3 regions of the Serratia sp. GW822-FHT06E05 genome follow, and region 1 is predicted to be linked to each of the others. Evidence: predicted binding sites of a transcription regulator. Region 1 holds the regulator's gene; each other region holds the start of a gene.
What was found. The regulator LexA, encoded in region 1, represses DNA repair genes until DNA is damaged. The targets are predictions, from matches to a motif close to TNCTGTATGTACATACAGNA.

Region 2: the regulator LexA is predicted to act here: its motif matches at 3,234-3,253, upstream of mutH (DNA mismatch repair endonuclease MutH).
Region 3: the regulator LexA is predicted to act here: its motif matches at 5,063-5,082, upstream of umuD (translesion error-prone DNA polymerase V autoproteolytic subunit).

Annotation. Positions count from the first base shown of each region.
Region 1 covers NZ_JBXALM010000003.1:398,021-405,294, reverse strand. Annotated here, with positions in the region: gene ubiA (4-hydroxybenzoate octaprenyltransferase) at 1-401, shown strand, start outside; gene plsB (glycerol-3-phosphate 1-O-acyltransferase PlsB) at 462-2,927, opposite strand; gene AC1RKC_RS11870 (diacylglycerol kinase) at 3,076-3,444, shown strand; gene lexA (transcriptional repressor LexA) at 3,566-4,174, shown strand; gene dinF (MATE family efflux transporter DinF) at 4,276-5,640, shown strand; gene AC1RKC_RS11855 (CsbD family protein) at 5,927-6,136, shown strand; gene zur (zinc uptake transcriptional repressor Zur) at 6,242-6,754, opposite strand; gene AC1RKC_RS11845 (anti-sigma factor family protein) at 6,940-7,274, opposite strand, start outside.
Region 2 covers NZ_JBXALM010000010.1:89,507-96,780, reverse strand. Annotated here, with positions in the region: gene lplT (lysophospholipid transporter LplT) at 1-56, shown strand, start outside; gene AC1RKC_RS20175 (NADP(H)-dependent aldo-keto reductase) at 90-1,130, opposite strand; gene AC1RKC_RS20170 (YgdI/YgdR family lipoprotein) at 1,311-1,529, opposite strand; gene AC1RKC_RS20165 (TerC family protein) at 1,703-2,419, opposite strand; gene mutH (DNA mismatch repair endonuclease MutH) at 2,515-3,201, opposite strand; gene rppH (RNA pyrophosphohydrolase) at 3,898-4,425, shown strand; gene ptsP (phosphoenolpyruvate--protein phosphotransferase) at 4,438-6,684, shown strand; gene lgt (prolipoprotein diacylglyceryl transferase) at 6,875-7,274, shown strand, end outside.
Region 3 covers NZ_JBXALM010000002.1:18,524-25,797, forward strand. Annotated here, with positions in the region: gene yeaG (protein kinase YeaG) at 1-369, shown strand, start outside; gene AC1RKC_RS07560 (YeaH/YhbH family protein) at 559-1,827, shown strand; gene AC1RKC_RS07565 (hypothetical protein) at 2,044-2,610, shown strand; gene AC1RKC_RS07570 (SOS response-associated peptidase family protein) at 2,655-3,362, shown strand; gene umuC (translesion error-prone DNA polymerase V subunit UmuC) at 3,359-4,627, opposite strand; gene umuD (translesion error-prone DNA polymerase V autoproteolytic subunit) at 4,627-5,049, opposite strand; gene AC1RKC_RS07585 (hypothetical protein) at 5,472-6,191, opposite strand; gene AC1RKC_RS07590 (SGNH/GDSL hydrolase family protein) at 6,205-7,274, opposite strand, start outside.

The DNA of each region.
Region 1 (7,274 bases):
ACGCCGCCGTCAGCGAATCGCTGCCGCTGAGCTGCTGGCTGCTGCTGCTGGCCAACATCTGCTGGACGGTGGCTTACGATACGCTGTATGCCATGGTCGATCGCGACGATGATCTGAAGATTGGTGTGAAATCCACCGCCATTTTGTTCGGCCGCTATGACAAACTGATCGTCGGCCTGCTGCAGTTCGCCACCTTGCTGCTGATGCTGTGGGTGGGCTATCTGGCGCAGTTGAGCGGCGCGTTTTATTGGTCGCTGTTGCTGGCGGGAGCCCTGTTTATCCATCAGCAAAAACAAATTGCCGGTCGTGAACGGGATGCCTGTTTCAAAGCGTTCCTGGATAACAACTACGTCGGGCTGGTACTGTTTATCGGTATTGCGCTGAGTTACTGGCAAAGTTGACCGCGTTCGGACAGTAAAAAAGGCACCCTGGGGTGCCTTTTTGTTTTCTTTAGCAACGTATTACTGGTCTTTCTCTTCCGGTTCAACCGCTTCCGGCAGAGTGTTGGTTTCCGCCGGCATGCTGACGCTTTCAATGGTCAGTTTGATTTCCGGGGTAATCAGGTCGCTCAGCATGTTGTACACCTCAAGGGTGTGCTCACGCACCGCATCGCCAATATCATTGATGTAGCCTTCTTCACGCAACGTAGCCACCAGGGTGGAGAATACCGCCTTGTCGAAGAACTCCGGTGCGTTGATGCCGTGCAGCACGGATAAACGCTGCGCCATGATACGGCTCTCTTTCTCCAGCGCACCGCGGTTAATGCTCGGGTTGGCGCTGAGGATAGACATGGTGATGGCGTAGCGCTGCAAGGTTTCACGGACGCCGGCGGCCAGCAGCTGCAACGGACGGATGCGCGCTGGATTCAGTACCAGATCGTCGCCTTTATCGCAGATCAATTGCTGACGGATCATTTCCTCTATCAGCGGTTGCAGCACCTCCGGCAGTTGTTCCTTGTCGTTGTGCAGGAACAGCTCGGCTTTCAGCATCGGGTAGATCAAACCAATCTGGCGCAGCAGTTCAGCGCGAGATACCCGGCGATGGTGCATCACGATAGTGGCAATCAGTGATGGCAGAACCAGCAGGTGATGGATATTGTTGCGGTAATAGGTCATCAGCACCGCCTGCTCGCGCGGCAGGATGATGATATCGCCGATGTTATCCTTCTCCACCTCGAACTTGTTCATGTTCAACGCGTGATCCAGCAACTCATCCGGCGTTTGAGTCGGCACGGTAACGTCATCGGCATAAGGCACGTTGCGCATCAGTTGCAGATAGCATTCCAACTGTTCAAGCAACTGCTCGCGGGTTAAAGAGCGCTGGCGAGAAGCCAGTAACGCCGTGGAACACAGGTTCATGGCGTTGGCCGCTGCGGCATTGTTGATGCGCACCATAATCTTGGCCGCCAGATCGTTGACCGTCGGCGTCAGCCAGCTTGGGCGCTGGGATTCGATCGGGTCAATCGATTCACGCCACTGCGGCACATTCTGGTTCAGGTAGGTGGTCAACGGCAGGGGATCGCCAAAGTTCACGTAGCCCTGGCCGAGATTACGCAGTTTGCGCAAGCCGCGCAGCATCTGCAGCAGGCTCTCTTTTTCCTTGGTGGCGCCACGCAGCTCTTTGGCGTAGGTACCCACTTCCATCACGTGCTCGTAACCGATGTAGATCGGCACCAGCGTGATAGGGCGGGCCCCGCCGCGCAGCATCGCCTGAATGGTCATCGACAAGGTGCCGGTCTTCGGCTCCAGCAAACGCCCGGTACGGGAACGCCCGCCTTCGACAAAGTACTCGACCGAGTAACCGCGGGTAAACAGCTCGCCGAGGTATTCACGGAACACCGTCGAGTACAGCTTGTTGCCTTTGAAGGTCCGGCGGATAAAGAACGCGCCCAGGCGGCGGAAGATCGGCCCGGCCGGCCAGAAGTTGAGGTTAATACCGGCAGCAATGTGCGGCGGCACCAGGCCCTGGTGGTACAACACATAGGACAACAGCAGATAGTCCATGTGGCTGCGGTGACAGGGCACATACACGATCTCGTGGCCGTCCTGCGCCAGCTGACGCACCCGCTCGGCGTTGGTGACGTTGATGCCCTGATACAAGCGGTTCCAGGTCCAGCTCAGCACGCGGTCGGAAAGGCGCACCGTCTCGTAAGAGAAGTCGGCGGCAATCTCTTCCATCAATGCAATGGCATTTTGCTGGGCTTTTTCGTGGGAGATTTTTTTACTGCGCGCTTCGTCTTCGACCGCTTTTTCGATCGCTTTGGACGCCAACAGCTTGTTGAACAGGTCCTGACGGGCCGGCAGGCTTGGGCCTACGGCGGCCAGACGCTGACGCGAGAAGTGCATCCGGGCTACGCGAGCCAGCTTTTGCGCGATGATCTTGTCCGTACCGTGCTCGGTCGCCATGCGGCGCAGCGAAACGGTATTGGAGAAGCGCACAAAGCTATCGCGGCCGAGCCACAGCACGGCAAAGAATTTCTGCACGCCATTTAGCAAGCGCAGATGCGGTGTGCCGTGGCCTTCGCGCCCCGGAGAGCGGCCAAACATCACCGAAACCGGCAGCATCTGAATATCGAGATCCGGGTTACTGCGGTGCAGATCCAGATAGTCGTGGAACAGTTTTACCGACTCTTCTTTCGGCGTGTAGTAGCGGAATACGCGCGGGCCGTCGTGAATAAACACGTGGCTGGGCAGCACGGTGCCGTCTATTTCCAGCGGTTCGAGAGGATCGGGCAAATCCTGCGCCAGGCACTGGGTGCGCAGCGTCAGTAAATCCGCCTTGGAATTATAAGGTAAAACATACAAAATCGGCCGTGAGGGATCCAACCCTAACTCCGTGACCGGATCTGAAGGGATAACCTTACTTCTTACCAACAATTTGAGTGGTAAATTCAATAGTTTATAATAAATTTTACGCCAACCTGACATAACAACGTGAAGCCTCTTGTTAGCAATGCGCCGCAAGCATACCAGAAACCGGGTAGCAGATCTGTGGTGTTGGAAAACCGGGAGCCGTGAGCGCTTCCTGGCCTAGACTGTTTAATTATGACTTACCTCTGCGAAAGGCACTAAAAACATGACGAACCAAGCAACCGGCCTGACCCGTATTATTAAAGCCGCCGGCTACTCTTATAAAGGTTTTTCCGCTGCCTGGCAGCACGAAGCGGCGTTCCGCCAGGAGTTGGTGGTGACCGTGCTGGCTATCATACTGGCGATTTGGCTGGACGTGGGTGCGATAGCGCGCATTTTACTGATTGGGTCGGTGGTGCTGGTGATGATTGTCGAGATGCTCAACAGCGCAATTGAGGCGATTGTTGACCGGGTGGGGACCGAGTATCACGAGCTGTCCGGCCGGGCCAAGGATATGGGGTCGGCGGCAGTTTTGCTGGCGGTTATTTTGGCGCTGTTTGTTTGGGCCGCGGTGCTGTGGCAGCACTTTGTCTGAGCAGAGCAAGCTCGTTGCGATCCGGGTCGCTAATCCCTGATTTTTATTCATTCTTCGGTTCCCAAGCCGCACTTACCTGTATATACTCACAGCAAGACTGTATAAACAAACAGGGGGCGGAATGAAAGCACTAACTACCAGACAGCAAGAGGTCTATGATCTGATTCGCGATCATATTTCGTCCACTGGCATGCCGCCGACGCGTGCCGAGATCGCCATGCGTCTGGGGTTCCGTTCGCCAAATGCCGCAGAAGAACATCTGAAAGCGCTGGCGCGTAAAGGCGTCATCGAAATCGTCTCCGGCGCTTCGCGCGGCATTCGGTTGCTGATGGAAGATGAAGAGGGTTTACCGCTGATTGGCCGCGTGGCTGCCGGTGAGCCGCTGCTGGCACAGCAGCATATCGAAGGTCACTACAAGGTGGATCCTTCACTGTTCAAACCGAGCGCGGATTTCCTGCTGCGGGTTAACGGCATGTCGATGCGTGATATCGGTATTCTGGACGGTGACCTGTTGGCGGTGCATAAAACTCAGGACGTGCGTAATGGCCAGGTGGTTGTGGCGCGCATCGAAGATGAAGTTACGGTCAAGCGGCTGAAAAAGCACGGTAACGTGGTTGAGCTGCTACCGGAAAACAGTGAATTCCAGCCGATTGTGGTTGATCTGCGTCAGCAGAACTTCACCATTGAAGGCTTGGCGGTCGGCGTGATCCGCAACGGCGACTGGGTTTAACCCATAAGCCTGCACGCTGCCCTTTGATTTAAATCGCCCCAGCTCTGGGGCGATATCATTTCTGACCGATTAAAACCGCATTGCCACGGGAACATTTCACTATGCGCCTGCTCTCCGCCTTCACCAGCGATACCGATAAAGCCTTGTGGCGCCTGGCGCTGCCAATGATCTTCTCCAATATCACCGTGCCGTTGCTTGGGCTGGTGGATACCGCAGTGATCGGTCACCTCGACAGCCCTGTTTATCTGGGTGGTGTGGCGGTGGGAGCGATGGCGACCAGCTTCCTGTTCATGCTGTTGTTGTTCCTGCGTATGAGCACCACCGGTCTGACTGCACAGGCTCTGGGCGCACAAAACCCACAGGGATTGGCGCGCGCCTTTATGCAACCGCTGCTGCTGGCGGCGTTGGCCGGTGTGGCCATTGTCTTGCTGCGCCATCCGCTGATCGAACTGGCGCTGAAAATCGTCGGTGGCGACGAGGCGGTGCTGGAGCAGGCCCGATTATTCCTCGAGATCCGCTGGTTGAGCGCGCCGGCGGCATTGGCGAACATGGTTATCCTGGGCTGGCTGCTTGGCGTGCAATACGTACGTGCGCCGGTGATCCTGCTGATTGTCGGCAACTTATTGAATATTGTACTGGATATCTGGCTGGTGATGGGGCTGGGCTGGAACGTGCAAGGTGCGGCGACGGCGACAGCTATTTCTGAGTATGCCACGCTGCTGCTGGGCTTATGGCTGTCCTGGCGGGTCATGCGCCTACGTGGCATTTCCATGCCGATGCTGCGCACTGCCTGGCGCGGTAACCTGCGGCGTTTGCTGGCGCTGAACCGCGATATTATGCTGCGTTCCCTGCTGCTGCAGCTGTGCTTCGCTTCTTTGACCATCTTCGGTGCCCGGCTTGGCGGCGAAGTAGTGGCAGTGAATGCGGTGCTGATGAACTTACTGACCTTTACCGCCTATGCGCTCGACGGTTTTGCCTACGCGGTTGAAGCGCATTCTGGCCATGCCTATGGCGCGCGTGACGATAGCCAACTGCGCAAGGTGTGGCGTGCGGCTTGCCGACAAGCCTGTCTGGTCGCGTTGGCCTTTGGCCTGGTTTATGCCGTTGCCGGTCAGCATATTATCGCCGCCTTGACCTCGTTACCGGAACTGCGTGCGCTGGCCGGCCACTATCTGCCGTGGCAGGTGGTGCTGCCATTGGTGGGCGTATGGTGCTATTTGCTGGACGGCATGTTTATTGGCGCCACCCGAGGAGCAGAAATGCGCAACAGCATGGCAGTGGCAGCGGCCGGCTATGGTTTAACGCTGCTGACCGTACCCGTCTTGGGCAATCATGGTTTATGGCTGGCGCTGGCGGTCTTTCTTTCTCTGCGAGGCATCGCGCTCGGCTGGATTTGGCACCGCCACAGGCTGCGCGGTACCTGGTTTGCCGCGGATCCAACGGCTCACAATGAGACGTTATCATAAAATTAACTAATGTTTTGTATTCATATTGAGTTACATATTATCGCGTCGATTTAGTCCCGCTTACTGACTGTTATTTCGGGTGTTTTACTTAATTTTGTTGTTTTGTTGAATTTTTATTCTGGTTTTTTGTTCTTTATCGATATCTGTTGCTATAGTTAATCATGTGGCTGGCGGAATGAATTGGAATGACATTCCCTTCATTTTAGGTCAATTGACCATGATTATTACTCAGTTAAGCCCAGCGACAAGTTTTTAAAACTGACTAATCACAGGTAACGGAGAGGTTATGAACAAAGATCAAGCCGACGGTAACTGGAAGCAGTTTAAAGGGAAAGTGAAGGAAAAATGGGGCAAGCTGACCGATGACGATTTGACGGTCATTGAAGGGAAACGCGAACAGCTTGTCGGTAAAATTCAGGAACGCTACGGCTACCAGAAAGAGGCGGCCGAGAAAGAAGTGAAATCCTGGGAAGACCACAACAAGTATCGCTGGTAGTGCGATAGGCCGCAGCGGATTGCGGCCGTAAACTATGCTGATGGCCAGGCGTTTCAATCCCCTTGACGCTATGGCCGAAGGTACAGGGAGGTACCTGATACCCTCTTATTTCTTCTTGATAGCGATGCTGTGATCGTGTTCGCCGCAATCATGTTTGCTATCGCAGGCTTCTACCTCAACGCAACCCTCACACAGGCCATGGGCTTCTACCACGCTGTGACGTAGGGCAAATCCTGACTCTTTAGCCAGCTTTTGCAGCGTCTCTTCGATCCCTTCGGTTGTGCGCTCAGTCACCTGGCCGCAGCGATCGCAAATAAACAGTGCGGAAGTATGCATCGGCTGTTCGAAATGATGGCACAAAACATAGCTGTTCGCCGATTCCACGCGATGAATAAAGCCTTGTTCCAACAGGAAATCCAATGCACGGTAAACCGTGGGGGGTTTGGCCTGGGGTTCGGCTACGCGCAGCAAATCCAGTAGGTCGTAAGCGCTGATGGCACCGGGCTGTTGTGCCATCAGGCGTAACACTTCCAGCCGCTGCGGTGTCAGTCGCACATTGCGTTGCTGACAGAGTTGTTCAGCCTGCGCCAGCAGCTTTTCCTGGGTGCTTGAGTTCATGGCAAATTTCCCGGTACGTAAAAAAGCCGATTTTACCATGCTTCAGCCAAATCGCCGAGAGTCGGCCACTTTTCTGCCAGTATGGTGCATTAAACGTCCGGTTTAGCACCCGTTGTTAGCCAGAAATGTGATGGTATTCACGATGTTCCGTGCCGTTCTCGCAGGCTATGGCTTTGCGTTGGCTTTTAGGCGGTCAGCGAACGTTGTAATTGACTGGCCAATCTGACCATTTCCACTGCTGGATTATGGCCAATCAGCATGAAACTGTGTCTGGTATCGGACCAATAGACCACATTCATTCCCAGGCGTTGTTCGCTCTCTGCGGGCTGCGACTTGCCCGGTTGCTGGATAATACACAGTGCCAATACACCGTACCGCGCATCCAACCAGGTCAATTGAGCAATACGGCGATCGTCGTACGCCAGCACACGGGCGTTTTTTAGTTCGGCCCCTTGCAACGTCAGCTGCGACAGAGGAAGCGCGATGCTCAGCCGATCACCGGTGTGCTGTAGTTGACTGG
Region 2 (7,274 bases), on a different contig from region 1:
TGGTTTTCGCGCTGGCGATCGGCGTGCTGTGGTTGTCGCAACGACGGGCAAAATAATCAAAGGGGCGCGGTTTAGGCGCCCCTGATTATTTAGGGTGCAGGAATGGTAAAGCGGGTGTGGATCTCTTCCAGCCCCTGAAGCACGTCTTCATTCAACACCAGGTCGAAACTGTCGATGTTGGTTTTCAGCTGTTCCAACGTGGTGGCGCCCAGCAGGGTACTGGCAACGAAGGGTTGCTGGCGAACAAAGGCCAGGGCCATCTGCGAAGGATCCAGCCCGTGTTTTTTGGCTAATGCGACGTATTCGGCAATCGCCAACTGCGTTTGCGGGGCCGAATAACGATTAAAGCGGCTAAACAGCGTATTTCGCGCACCGGCCGGTTTGGCGCCGTTCAAATACTTGCCGCTCAGGGTGCCGAACGCCAGGCTGGAATAGGCTAACAGTTCGACGCCTTCGTGCTGGCTGATCTCCGCCAGAGCAATCTCAAAACTGCGGTTCAACAGGCTGTAGGGGTTCTGAATTGAGACGATGCGCGGCAGCTCATGCTTTTCAGCCAACTGCAGGTAACGCATCACGCCCCAAGGCGTTTCGTTAGACACCCCGATATAACGAATTTTACCGGCGCGCACCTGCTCGGTCAGCGCTTCCAGCGTTTCCAGCAGGGTGACGGTAGCCTTTTCGTCAGTGTACTGATAGTTGAGCTTACCGAAGAAGTTGGTCGCGCGCTGCGGCCAATGCAACTGGTAGAGATCGAGATAATCGGTGTTGAGGCGTTTCAGGCTGGCGTCCAGCGCGGCACGGATGTTTTTGCGATCCAGCGCCTGCTGCGGACGGATACTGCTGTCAGTTCCGCGCACCGGCCCGGCGATTTTGCTGGCCAGCACCAGTTTCTCACGGTTGCCGCGAGCCTTGATCCAACTGCCGATGTACTGTTCGGTCAGCCCCTGGGTTTCAGGGCGGGGCGGTACCGGGTACATCTCTGCGGTATCGATCAGGTTGATGCCAGCGGCTAATGCATAGTCGAGTTGCGCGTGGGCATCGGCTTCACTGTTCTGTTCGCCAAAGGTCATGGTGCCCAGTCCCAGCACGCTCACTTCTAAAGAACTGTGGGGAATACGGTGGTATTGCATTAACGGCCTTCCTTTCGTGTTAGCGCTTACGGGCTATACACCCGATAAAACAGGAGCCAAACAATCTGCAAGGCGGTGATCTCGCCTTTGCCGACTATAACCAAGCCGAGAAGATGGGGGAAGTGGATTCAGTGCGGGGAGGGCTATCGCGCAACGCGGGGGCGATAGCCGATCGGGAAACTAGCGTTCGATGACCTGTGAAACCTGATCGCCGTTGATCTGGCGATGGTTGCCTTTTTCGTCTTTATAGCTGATCAGGCCGGTATCTTGGTCAATCTCTGGCTTGCCCTGAGTCAGGATCATATTGCCGTCTTTGGTCGCCATCACGTAATCGCTGGAGCATCCCGCCAACCCGGCGGCCATCACCAACGCAGACACTGCCATTACCCACTTTTTCATCCTGCGGATCCTCAGTTATGTATGCAAAAAGAAGCTTCTTTCTAGATTAGCAAACTATAGATGCATCGTGTTTCGGATAAGTCCTTATCTCTGTAAGAGAAAGTGACATTGAAACTGTGCGGGGGATACAAAAATATTAACGGGAGCGGCTTACGCTCGCTCCCGTTGGGGGATTACTCAGAGGCGGGTTTTTTCTTGCTGCGCATCAGATTGAGCGCTTCTACCGACATCGAGAAGAACATCGCAAAGTAGATGTAGCCTTTAGGTACATGCACCTGGAAGCTTTCCAGCATCAGGGTGAAGCCCACCAGGATCAAGAATGCCAGCGCCAGCATTTTCACCGAAGGGTGACGGTTAACGAACTCGCCAATCGGCCGGGCGGCAAACATCATAACGCCCACGGCAATCACTACTGCTGCCATCATGATAAACAGATGATCGGACAGGCCTACCGCGGTGATCACTGAATCCAGGCTGAAAATGATATCCAGCAGCATGATCTGCACGATGGCACCGAAGAAGCCGTGCACTTTAGTGTGGTGCTCTTCGTCCGACCCTTCGATGGTTTCATGGATCTCTTTACTGGCTTTCCAAATCAGGAACAGCCCGCCCAGCAGCAGGATCAGATCGCGAGCCGAAACGCTGTGATCCATGATGGTAAACAGCGGATGGGTCAGACGGATCACCCAGGCGATAGAGGCCAACAGCCCCAGACGCATTAACATTGCGCCGGCCAGCCCGATGCGACGCGCCTTGTTCTGCTGGGCTTTCGGCAGTTTAGACACCACCAGGGAAAGGAAAATAATGTTATCAATACCCAGAATGATCTCAAGAATGGTCAGCGTACCTAACGCTAACCAGGCATTGGGATCCATAATCCATTCGAACATTGCCTAGCCACACCTTAATAAAAAGCAAAGGCTGAATTATACGCGTTTATTGATACGGCGACACTGTTAGCTAAACACAGCCTAAACAAAAGCGATCAGATTAAGAAATGTCTTGCCAGCAGCGCGGCGGTGAAACTTTTTTTCAAATAGAAACCGCGCGGTAATGTGAGGATCGGCTGACCTTGTTCGCCGATGGCTTCGGTCAGGGCTTTACTGTTGGCCGCCTTGGGGCGTAGTTGCAGCACTTCACCGTGTCGTGCGGTGATCCGTTCTACGTGGCCAAGCACAATCAAATCCATCAGTTCTTCCCAGTCGCGGCGCAGCATCTCTTCTTCTTCTTCGTTCGGGCTCCACAACAGTGGTGAACCTATGCGCCGCTGTGCCAGCGGAATCTGCCGCTCGCCTTCCACCGGGATCCACAGCACCCGCGCCAGCTTATGGCGTACGTGGCTGCTGGCCCAGGTGACGCCGCTGTTGCCGGTCAAGGGCGCTACGCAGACGAAAGTGGTTTCCAGCGGCTTGCCGGCGGCGTCTATCGGGATGGTTTTCAGCTCGATGCCCAACTCGGGAAAATCCTGTTCCGGCTTGCTGCCGGCCATGGCGCCAAGATACTGCTCCAGCAGCATGCCAACCCATCCTTTATCCCGCTTCAGGTCTTTGGGAATAGGCAACTGCGCACGTGTCGCCAGTTCTCCCAACTGACAGCCGGCAAGCTGCTGCGCCCGTTCAAACAGTTGCTGTTCATTTTCTGGAGGAGGGGGCAGAGGAGATAAAAACGCCATAATGCGAACCTGCTAGATTTGGTTGAAAAATGTACTGTATTTGTACACAGCGAACCTTGGTGGGTAAGGTCTGGGGAAAAGAATAATAGTAGCATGATTTTCCATGACTTTTTTCCCGCTACATGACGGAGGAAAAATTCAGGGCGACGCTTGTGCACCTGAAGCCACCGACAATAAACAGGATCTTACACCTATTTATCCACAGATTTATGGGATAACCCAAATTTTTACCGATCACTGGTTCGATTTACAGCCTTGACTCAGGTTTTTTTTTGCGAAATTGTCCGTTTTGTGCGTAACTCACACGGATAATCTGTGGATAAAAACGACGTTGGTGGATCTTTCGCCAGGGTAAGATCCTAAACGGATATAGATCACATTTTTACTCTGTGTAGGGTTGTTGATAAATAGATAACTTTATGTTTTTAGTGATATATTTTTGTTTTTGTTTTTATGGTGATTTTGAGTTCGCCGGAGTTTTACCGGCTTATCCCTTGAGTTCTTCACACACCTATCCACAGAAAAAGTGAATAAAACCGCGTGTAAACGGCTTCGCATGTTTATAACTTTGCCATTATCTGTGAGTTATCCCAATGTTATCCGGTCTGCACCGCCGCAAAGCAGTGGTTTACCGCCTGTAGCTTGTGTGAAACAATCAGGGTATCTATGCGAATTTAAGCTTATCGAGGTAGTCCGGTGATCGATGATGATGGCTACCGCCCGAATGTTGGTATCGTAATCTGTAATCGTCAGGGGCAAGTCCTGTGGGCTCGCCGTTACGGTCAACACTCCTGGCAGTTTCCCCAAGGGGGGATCAACCCCGGTGAAACCGCAGAACAGGCAATGTACCGTGAGCTGTTCGAAGAAGTGGGGCTGAGCAAAAAGGATGTGCGTATCCTGGCCTCAACCCGCAACTGGTTGCGCTATAAATTGCCAAAACGTTTGGTGCGTTGGGACACAAAGCCGGTTTGTATCGGCCAAAAGCAGAAATGGTTTCTTTTGCAGTTAATGTGCAATGACGCTGATATCAATATGCAACGCAGCAGCACGCCGGAGTTTGACGGCTGGCGCTGGGTGAGCTTTTGGTATCCGGTGCGCCAGGTGGTGTCGTTCAAACGCGACGTTTACCGCCGGGTGATGAAAGAATTCGCCGTCACCGTGATGCCGATGCAGGAGCAGGCAGCGCAGCGGCAGACCCCCGCTTATCGCCGGAAGAGAGGTTAAGTTAAGCCGACTATGCTCACGCGCTTGCGAGAAATTGTTGAGAAGGTGGCCGCGGCGGCCAGCCTGACTGATGCGCTGGATCTTTTGGTCAATGAAACCTGTCTGGCAATGGATACGGAAGTCTGTTCCATCTATCTGGCAGACAATGACCGCCGCTGTTATTACCTGATGGCGACACGCGGGTTAAAAAAACCGCGTGGGCGCACTATCGCACTGGCCTTTGATGAAGGCATCGTCGGCCTGGTTGGGCGCCGTGCGGAGCCGATTAACCTGGCGGACGCGCAGAGCCACCCCAGCTTCAAATATATTCCCCAGGTGAAGGAGGATCGGTTCCGATCCTTCCTCGGCGTGCCGATCATTCATCGCCGCCAACTGCTGGGCGTATTGGTGGTTCAGCAGCGTGAGCTGCGCCAGTTCGACGAAAGCGAAGAGTCTTTTATGGTGACGCTGGCCACGCAAATGGCCGGTATCCTATCCCAATCGCAGCTTAACGCTCTTTTTGGCCAGTATCGCCAGACGCGCATTCGTGCGCTGGCGGCATCGCCAGGCGTGGCAGTGGCTGAAGGTTGGCAGGACAGCAGCCAGCCGTCACTCGATCAGGTTTACAAGGCCTCAACGCTCGATACCGCCAGCGAACGTGAACGCCTGACCCAGGCGCTGGAAGAAGCCGGGGCGGAATTCCGCCGTTTCAGCAAGCGCTTTGCCGCCAGCTCGCAAAAAGAGAGCGCGGCGATTTTCGATCTTTACTCTCACCTGCTGAACGACGCCCGTCTCAAGCGCGAACTCTTCGCCGAGATCGATGCCGGCTCCGTGGCCGAATGGGCGGTGAAACAGGTGATCGAAGTCTTTGCCGCCCAGTTCGCCAGCCTGCAAGACACCTACATGCGCGAGCGCGCCAGCGATCTGCGCGCGCTCGGTCAGCGTCTTTTATTCCACCTCGACGATACCACTCAGGGCGCAACCCAGTGGCCGGCGCGTTTTGTGCTGGTAGCCGATGAACTGACCGCTACCCTGTTGGCCGAAATGCCACAGGACAGGCTGGTCGGCGTGGTGGTCCGCGACGGTGCCGCCAACTCACACGCGGCTATTTTGGTGCGGGCGATGGGTGTGCCGACGGTGATGGGGGCGGATATCCAGCCTGCATTGCTCAGCCAGCGCCTGCTGATTGTCGATGGCTATCGCGGCGAGCTGCTGGTTGATCCTGAGCCGGTGCTGGTGCAGGAATACCAGCGGCTGATCAGCGAAGAGCTGGAATTAAGCCGATTGGCGGAAGACGATGTCGAACAGCCGGCTCAGCTCAAAAGCGGCGAGCGAGTGCAGGTGATGCTCAACGCCGGTCTTAGCCCGGAACACGAGCAATTGCTGGGAGGGCGCGTCGATGGCGTCGGCCTCTACCGTACCGAAATTCCATTTATGCTGCAGAGTGGCTTCCCTTCCGAAGAGGAACAGGTCGCCCAATATCAGGGTATGTTGCAGCTCTATCCGAACAAGCCGGTGACGCTGCGCACGCTGGATATCGGCGCCGATAAGCAGCTGCCTTATATGCCTATCAGCGAAGAAAACCCCTGTCTGGGTTGGCGCGGTATCCGCATCACCCTGGATCAGCCGGAAATCTTCCTGATCCAGGTGCGCGCCATGCTGCGTGCCAATGCCGGTACCGGCAATCTGGGCATTTTGCTGCCGATGATCACCAGTCTGGAAGAGATCGACGAGGCCCGACGCCTGATCGACCGCGCTGGGCGGGAAGTAGAAGAAGTGCTGGGGTATGAAATTCCCAAACCCAAACTTGGCGTAATGCTTGAAGTGCCGTCGATGATCTTCCTGATCCCGCATCTGGCCGGGCGGGTGGAGTTTATTTCGGTCGGTACCAACGACCTGACTCAGTACCTGTTGGCGGTGGATCGCAACAATACCCGAGTGGCTTCGCTATACGACAGCCTGCATCCTTCCATGCTGCAGGTGCTCAAGATGATTGTCGTTCAGGCCCAGGCCGTCGGGCTGCCGGTGGGGTTGTGCGGTGAACTGGCCGGCGATCCCATGGGGGCTTTGCTGCTGGTGGGCATGGGCTACCGCAACCTGAGCATGAACGGACGTAGCGTGGCGCGGATCAAATATCTGCTGCGGCATATTGAGCTCTCCGACGCCGAAGTGCTGGCGCAGCGTGTACTCAGTGCTCAAATGACCACTGAGGTGCGCCATCAGGTGGCGGCGTTTATGGAGCGGCGCGGCATGGGCGGGTTAATCCGCGGTGGCAAGTAACGCCGCAGGCTGACTGATTTTTTTACAGAACTTTTCCCAGCAGTCCAGTCCGGAGACGCTTAAGCTTATGCTATTATCCGCCTCCTCACTGTGTTGAAAGCAACGGAAAAAGTGCTCCTGCTGCGTTTCACCGCGTTTGGCACCTGCCGCCCCCGGATGGGGAAGAATAATAGACATGTTGTGGTGATAGATGACCAATAGCTATCTGGCGTTTCCTAAATTTGATCCGGTGATTTTCTCTATCGGTCCGGTCTCTCTGCATTGGTACGGTCTGATGTACCTGGTTGGCTTCGTTTTTGCCATGTGGCTGGCGGTGCGCCGTGCCAACAAACCGGGCAGCGGCTGGACCAAGGATGAAGTAGAGAACCTGCTGTATGCCGGTTTCCTCGGTGTGTTCGTCGGTGGCCGCGTTGGCTATGTGTTGTTCTACAACCTGCCGCTGTTCCTGGATAACCCGCTCTATCTGTTCAAAGTCTGGGATGGCGGTATGTCGTTCCACGGCGGCCTGATGGGGGTTATTCTGGTGATGTTCTGGTTCGCTCGTCGTACCAAACGCACCTTCTTCCAGGTTTCTGATTTTATTGCCCCGT
Region 3 (7,274 bases), on a different contig from region 1:
GACACCGGCCAGCTGTTCGATCGCGAGTCCCTGAACGCTGAACTGGAGAAAATCGAGAAACCGGCCGGCATCAGCAACCCGAAAGATTTCCGCAACGAAATAGTCAACTTCGTGCTGCGCGCCCGTGCTAACAATAGTGGCCGTAACCCTAACTGGACCAGCTATGAGAAGCTGCGTACCGTGATCGAGAAGAAAATGTTCTCGAACACCGAAGAGTTACTGCCGGTGATTTCCTTTAACGCAAAAACCTCAACGGATGAGCAGAAAAAACACGACGACTTCGTCGACCGTATGATGGAGAAAGGCTACACCCGCAAACAGGTTCGTCTGCTGTGTGAATGGTATCTGCGGGTCAGAAAGTCTTCGTAACGTCTAATGAGAATTAGCGTCATGGAGATGGCGTATACCCAAAATAATTGGCGTTGCATCAAGGCGGTAAGAGCGCTTATCCCGATGAGCTTACTCTGGTAAGTGATTCGGGTAAGTGACCGCAACCAACACAGAGGCAACGGCAAGTATAACGAGTATAGAAAGTTGGCAACGTCGTTTGGGGGAAGTATGGCCTATTTCATTGACCGACGGCTTAACGGCAAAAACAAGAGCATGGTTAACCGCCAACGCTTCTTGCGCCGCTACAAGTCGCAAATCAAACAGTCGATTGCCGAAGCCATCAACAAGCGTTCGGTCACCGACGTAGACAGTGGGGAGTCCGTCTCGATCCCCGCTGGCGATATCAACGAACCTATGTTTCATCAGGGTCGCGGTGGCACACGCCACCGCGTTCATCCGGGCAATGACCACTTTGTGCAAAATGACCGCGTCGAACGCCCTCAGGGTGGCGGCGGTGGCGGCGGCGGTCAGGGCAATGCCAGCCAGGATGGTGAAGGCGAAGACGAGTTTGTTTTCCAGATATCCAAGGACGAGTATCTCGACCTGCTGTTTGAAGATCTGGCGCTGCCGAACCTGAAAAAGAATCAGTATAAGCAGCTCACCGAGTACAAAACCCATCGGGCCGGTTACACCGCCAACGGCGTACCGGCCAATATCAGCGTGGTGCGTTCGTTGCAAAACTCGCTGGCGCGCCGTACTGCCATGACCGCAGGAAAACGTCGCGCTTTGCATGAGTTGGAAGACGAACTCACCCAGATGGAAAACACCGAGCCGGTGCAACTGCTGGAAGAGGAACGGCTGCGCAAGGAAATTGCCGAACTGAGAAAGAAAATCGAAAGCGTGCCATTTATCGACACCTTTGATTTACGCTATAAGAACTATGAGCGCCGACCGGAGCCTTCCAGCCAGGCGGTAATGTTCTGCCTGATGGACGTGTCCGGCTCCATGGATCAGGCCACCAAGGACATGGCCAAGCGTTTCTATATTCTGCTCTATTTGTTCCTGAGCCGTACCTATAAAAACGTCGAGGTGGTGTATATACGCCACCATACCCAAGCGAAGGAAGTGGATGAGCAGGAGTTCTTCTACTCGCAGGAGACTGGCGGCACCATTGTATCTAGCGCGCTGAAACTGATGAATGAAGTGGTTGAGGAACGTTACGATCCGGCGCAATGGAACATCTACGCCGCGCAGGCGTCGGATGGCGACAACTGGGCCGATGACTCACCGTTGTGCCACGAACTGCTGGCGAAAAAGCTGCTGCCGATGGTTCGCTACTACAGCTACATTGAAATCACCCGCCGCGCCCACCAGACGCTGTGGCGCGAATACGAGGACCTGCAGGCAAAATTCGAAAACTTTGCCATGCAGCATATCCGGGAACCGGACGATATTTACCCGGTATTCCGCGAACTTTTCCACAAGCAGACCGTATAATTACACATAAATTCATTTTAAATCAGCCGGTTAACTTGGTTTTCCGGCTGTTTTTTTGTATTCGTTGAGTGATTTGAAATTGCTTGCTTAACAATAGATTGCCTGTAGTTTTGGGGAATGATTCGCTTAACTTTTAATGTCAGGCCACATGACATTACTCAGCAGTTACCTATAACATAGGGTTATAAACCCAAGATCACTAGTCATTGAGACACTATGGATTTCTTAACCTTTTTAACTAAAGTGCTTGATTTTATTTCCAGTATTGTAGGTTCTGTCGTTTGGCCTGGCGCCATTATTCTTATTGCCTACTACGGGAAGAATGACATAAAGGATCTACTTCTATCTTTGAAGCGTCTAAAATTTAAAGAATATGAGCTTGAGTTTGAAAGGAAGGCTCAAGAGGTGGCTGATAGTGTTGAAATTTCCCTACCACCAGAGATTGATGCAAGCAAGGAGAAGAAAGAACACTTGTTATCCACTGGGCCTCGACAAGCAATACTTGAGTCATGGATTCAGTTGGAAAATTCTGCATATGGGGCTGTCCTTAGGGTTACTCATGGTTTGCGACCATCACCAAGCCCTGCATATCTGATGCGCGAACTACAAGAGAACAAAATTCTCGATAACGAAAAATTAAATATATTCAAAGAATTACGTACCATGCGCAATGAAGCAGTACATTCGTATCGCTTTGATTACTCTTTTTCTGCCATTGAAAACTATGTAAATTCCGCACTTAAACTTTCTTCTTATTTAGATGATTTCAAAGTAGATGATTAGTTAAAACAGTAATATACATTAACATTATTTTGAGATAATTATCTATGTGTGGCCGTTTTGCTCAAGTACAGACCCGCGCCGACTATCTCGATGTGCTCGCTTCTGACCTCGAATTCGCCGGTGCGTTAGATAATGTTCCGATCCGTCGCTATAACGTAGCGCCAGGTACCCGCGTGCTTTTACTTAATCAACGCGACGATAAATTGCACCTTGATCCTATTGAGTGGGGTTACGGCCCGGATTGGTGGCGTGAAATGAAACGCCAGCCGGTTATCAATGCCCGCGTTGAAACGGCAGCCACCAGCAGAATGTTTAAGCCATTATGGGATCACGGCCGTGCACTGGTAATGGCTGATGGCTGGTATGAGTGGAAGAAAGACAAACACGACGCCAAAGTAAAGCAGCCTTACTTCATCTATCATGAATCGAAATCGCCGATATTTTTCGCTGCAATAAGCCGCCATCACCCCGATGAAAAAGATCCTCCTGATGATGACGGTTTTGTCATTGTGACCAGCTCCAGTGAATCTGGCCTACTCGATATTCATGATCGGCGTCCCGTCGTTTTACCGCCGGCGGCAGCACGCGAATGGATGGACCCGAGCACGAGCTCAGAGCGCGCTGAAGAACTGGCAAAGGAAGCGGCCACGCCTCCCGATGATTTTTCATGGTACCCAGTAGGTAAATCAGTCGGCAACATCCGTAACGATAATGCCGAACTCATAAAACCAATCTCAAGCCCGTTGGTTTAATATACTCGCGCACGGGGAAGATCACTGAGCCGAGTGGTATATGCCGGTGAAAGCAGCTCACGCTTCATTGACCACGCCTGGTCTGCTCCTTGTCCTGCGAACCATAGCTTTGCCCTACCCGAGTTATTGATGCGGTCAAGTACACCCATCAACTGCTCACTATTATGCCGCGGCTGATATTCATCGAACAGCCCAAGCTGGGCAACGCCCTGGCTGAAGAAATCTTGCAGCATTACCCCGCCTTTCTGATACCGATGACCGGGTTGCCAAATCGCATCAAGGCAGCGCATAGCCGCGGCAATTATGTCCCGGGTATCCTGCGTCGGCGTACTCAATTTTATACTGGCTGTGTTGCCGTAGTATTCCTCATTGATGGCGAACGGACTGGTTTTAAGCCAGGCACTGACATGCCGGCAATATTGTCGCTCTTCACGCAGCTTCTCTGCCGCGCGCGTCGCGTACATGCAGATCGCCTGATGCATCTGGTTATATTCGGTAATGCGATCACCAAAGCTTCGGCTGCAAATGATCTGCTGCTTCGTCGGCGCGAACTCTTCAAGTTCAAGGCAAGGTTGACCGCGTAGCTCTCGCACAGTCCGCTCTATCACAACGCTGAAGTGCTTGCGGATCATCGTAGTGCTAGCGTCGGCTAACTGAAGCGCGGTTTCGATCCCCATCATGTTAAGCTTTTTCGATATCCGCCGGCCGATACCCCAGACTTCATTCACCGGCAGTAAGTCCATAAGTTTGCGCTGGCGCCCTTCATTGGACAAATCCACAACCCCGCCAGTCTTGTCCCACTTCTTCGCCGCAAAGTTGGCCAGCTTCGCCAGTGTCTTGGTTTGGGCAATGCCAACACCGACAGTTAGCCCGGTATCGCGCAACACTTTAGCCCTCACCTGGCGACCGAAGGTTTCAAGGTCGATACAGTTACGGACGCCTGTCAGATCCATAAAACTCTCATCAATTGAGTAAATCTCAACACGCGGCGCCATCTCTTCTAAAACGGCCATTACTCGCTGTGACATATCAGCATAGAGTTCATAATTGCTGCTGAACGCTATCCCCCCGACGCTCTCAAATTCGCGCTTAATTTTGAAGTAGGGTTCCCCCATTTTCAGGCCCAGAGCCTTCGCCTCTTTACTCCTGGCCACCACGCACCCATCATTATTCGATAGAACGACAACGGGCCGGCCGCGCAGGTCTGGACGCCACAATGTTTCGCAGCTGGCGTAAAAGCTATTAACATCGGCGAGCGCATACATTACTTAAGCCTCGTTATCGAAGACACTACGACGCCCATCACCTCCAGGTCGTCGCCGCCGTCATGGAGTGAGATCGGCTCATACTTCGGGTTCATAGGCTCAAGCTGCGCGCGCGGATGTAAGCAAAGGCGTTTCACAGTGAACTCACCGGCGATGCTGGCAATGACGATATCACCATGGGCTGGGTTGATACTGCGATCGACAACGAGCATAGAGCCCTCCGTGATGCCCGCCTCCAGCATCGAGTCGCCGGTCGCATAGAGGAAATAGGTCGCGTTAGGGTGGCTGATGCAGTACTCGTTCAAGTCGATACGTGAACTAACGTAATCAGCTGCAGGACTGGGAAAGCCCGCTGGTACTTTATCGGAAAACAGCGGGATCTCTAGTTTGGTTGGGTTTGGTGTTGGATAAAAGAAAGTCATAATGCTGCCTTGTTACTGTGTTTTTATACAGTATAAGCGCAAATTTTTAGCGGGGGAAAGTTCGGAAAACTCTTGGAATGGTAGGATATTGATCGGTAAAGAAAGATAGTTCCTGTAAATGTTTTTGCGTGATAGTTAGCTTTGCGATCGTTTTGGACGATCGATACTCAGTAATTGATCTACAAAACCAATTTGAAGCGTTTTAGCTGCGGCCTCAACATGTAGGACTAATCCCCTTGCCTTGGCCCTCAAATGCCCATCAAAGCGCTGACACGGATCGCAGCCGTAGTTTCTTTCGCATCCATTACCACTGGATTTACTCGTTGGCCGGATGTCATGTTCATCTCAAGTTGCGTGATGCTTGCTATCTGGGCTCATGCTGAATGGGACTGGAGAAGGCGGAGATAACCCCGCCCTATCATTTATGGAACAAACGGGCCTCGGCCACCAACAATAGTGGCAACGGTATCCATGTGAGATTTAGCTACCGACAAGTCCATAAATTCGTTGTAGAACAGCAGAAACCCAAGCGTACCCTGGGCACCAGCAGAGATAGAGCCTCCAGATACGCCAGCCGGTACGCCATTAACACTGTAACCACGAGACACGTTCTTAGCTCTCGCACTCATGTTGACCGATGCGCCCACTGTTCCTGCATGCAGGATTTCTCGAAGCGTTGTGTTGTTCCAGCTCCAGGCTCTCACCGTCCAACCGCCAGCAACCCCCATCCCGATTGAATTCAGATTGCCTGCATTACCCGTTGCTATATCAACCTGCCCGGTTCCCCCATTCAACTTAATGATACGGCCACCACGATAGTTCGCTGAAGAGGTATCAAGGTTATTCACCAGGGATGCATTGTTTGCGTTAGTTGCGAGATTCCAGCAGCCAATGACCGTCATTTCATCACGTTCAATAACTGGCGTCTGAATGATGTGGTTACTATCGTTTAAAAGAATTGCACCTTGAGCGTTGTATCCGCCGTTCCAGGTGAAATGGTTACCACGCCCTGAAAAGTCCCGGTTACTCAAGCAGTCATAACCTGCAAGTAGCGTGTCAGTAATCAGGGGGATCCGCGGGTCGATTATGTTCGTATAGTCGAGGTTAAAGGTCACATCGTAGATTGTGCGAAGGCTATTCATTTTTTCCGCCTGATTATAATTTAAAGAGTCCGATTTGTTTGGTGTTGATATCTACCGCTCCGCAACTTATAACCAAGGTTGCTGTTGTCACTCCGGCTGGAACAACAAATTCTTGATAGAAATAACTGAAGTCATCCACCTTCTTATTCCATGTCCTCATTCCAGCAAGATAATTAGTGGAGCTTGCACTTCCCTGTGCAATATAAAATTCAAACTGAACGTCAGTATTGGATTTGATAAAGAAACCAAACCCTAATTTATCGCCTGGCGTTAAGGTAATTTGCTTAGTACGTTTAGAATTTCTTAACGTCCAAATATTCCCTTTGCCCTCTGGGTCAGGCGCAATAGAACTCGTCCCAGCGGTTACGGTAGTCCAACCATCAGGAGCATCTCCGGCACCATTCAGCGTGTAAAAAAGCGGGTTAGCCAAAAGGTTATTCGTCAGCCCTGCAGCAATTTGTTCTTCAGCGATAGTTGGGTAAACGGGGGATGTCCAAGCCTCCAGCGCATCAGAAAGTGCCTTGCCCATCGCTTTAGCGCCTGTTTCTGATGGGTGTGATGGGTCTGGATTACCATCTTCATCAATTTTGTTATAGCCCGGCAACCAATCTCCCGTTGCTGGATCCACTGTCGCCTTGTGCAAGTCAATAAACGGGAGTTTTTGTTTTCTGGCATAGGCACGAAGCCAGTTATTGAGTTTATGTTCACCAGCCCGCTGAGTGGCACTGGAACTGTTACCTTGAGCTGCCATTGTGCATACGACCGGGATTATCCCAGCAAGCAGCAGGGTTTCGAATATCTTAATGAACGATGGAATAGTCACTTCGTTAAGATATTTATCAAGGTTTCCTGCAATCCCTTCACCTTGCACAATATCGTTACGGCCACTCATATGAATGTTGAAGGTATTGCGTGCCGCCACAACTTGAGGAATATGAGTGGCAAGGATTTGGTCAGTTCTCATTCCTGCCGTGGCATAAACACCATCAATTCTTATACGGCAATTTGTATTCAATGATGCCCACATTTGCCAACCAAACGGCTTAAATGCACCATTAAACATTGCCGCATCAGAAATAGAAT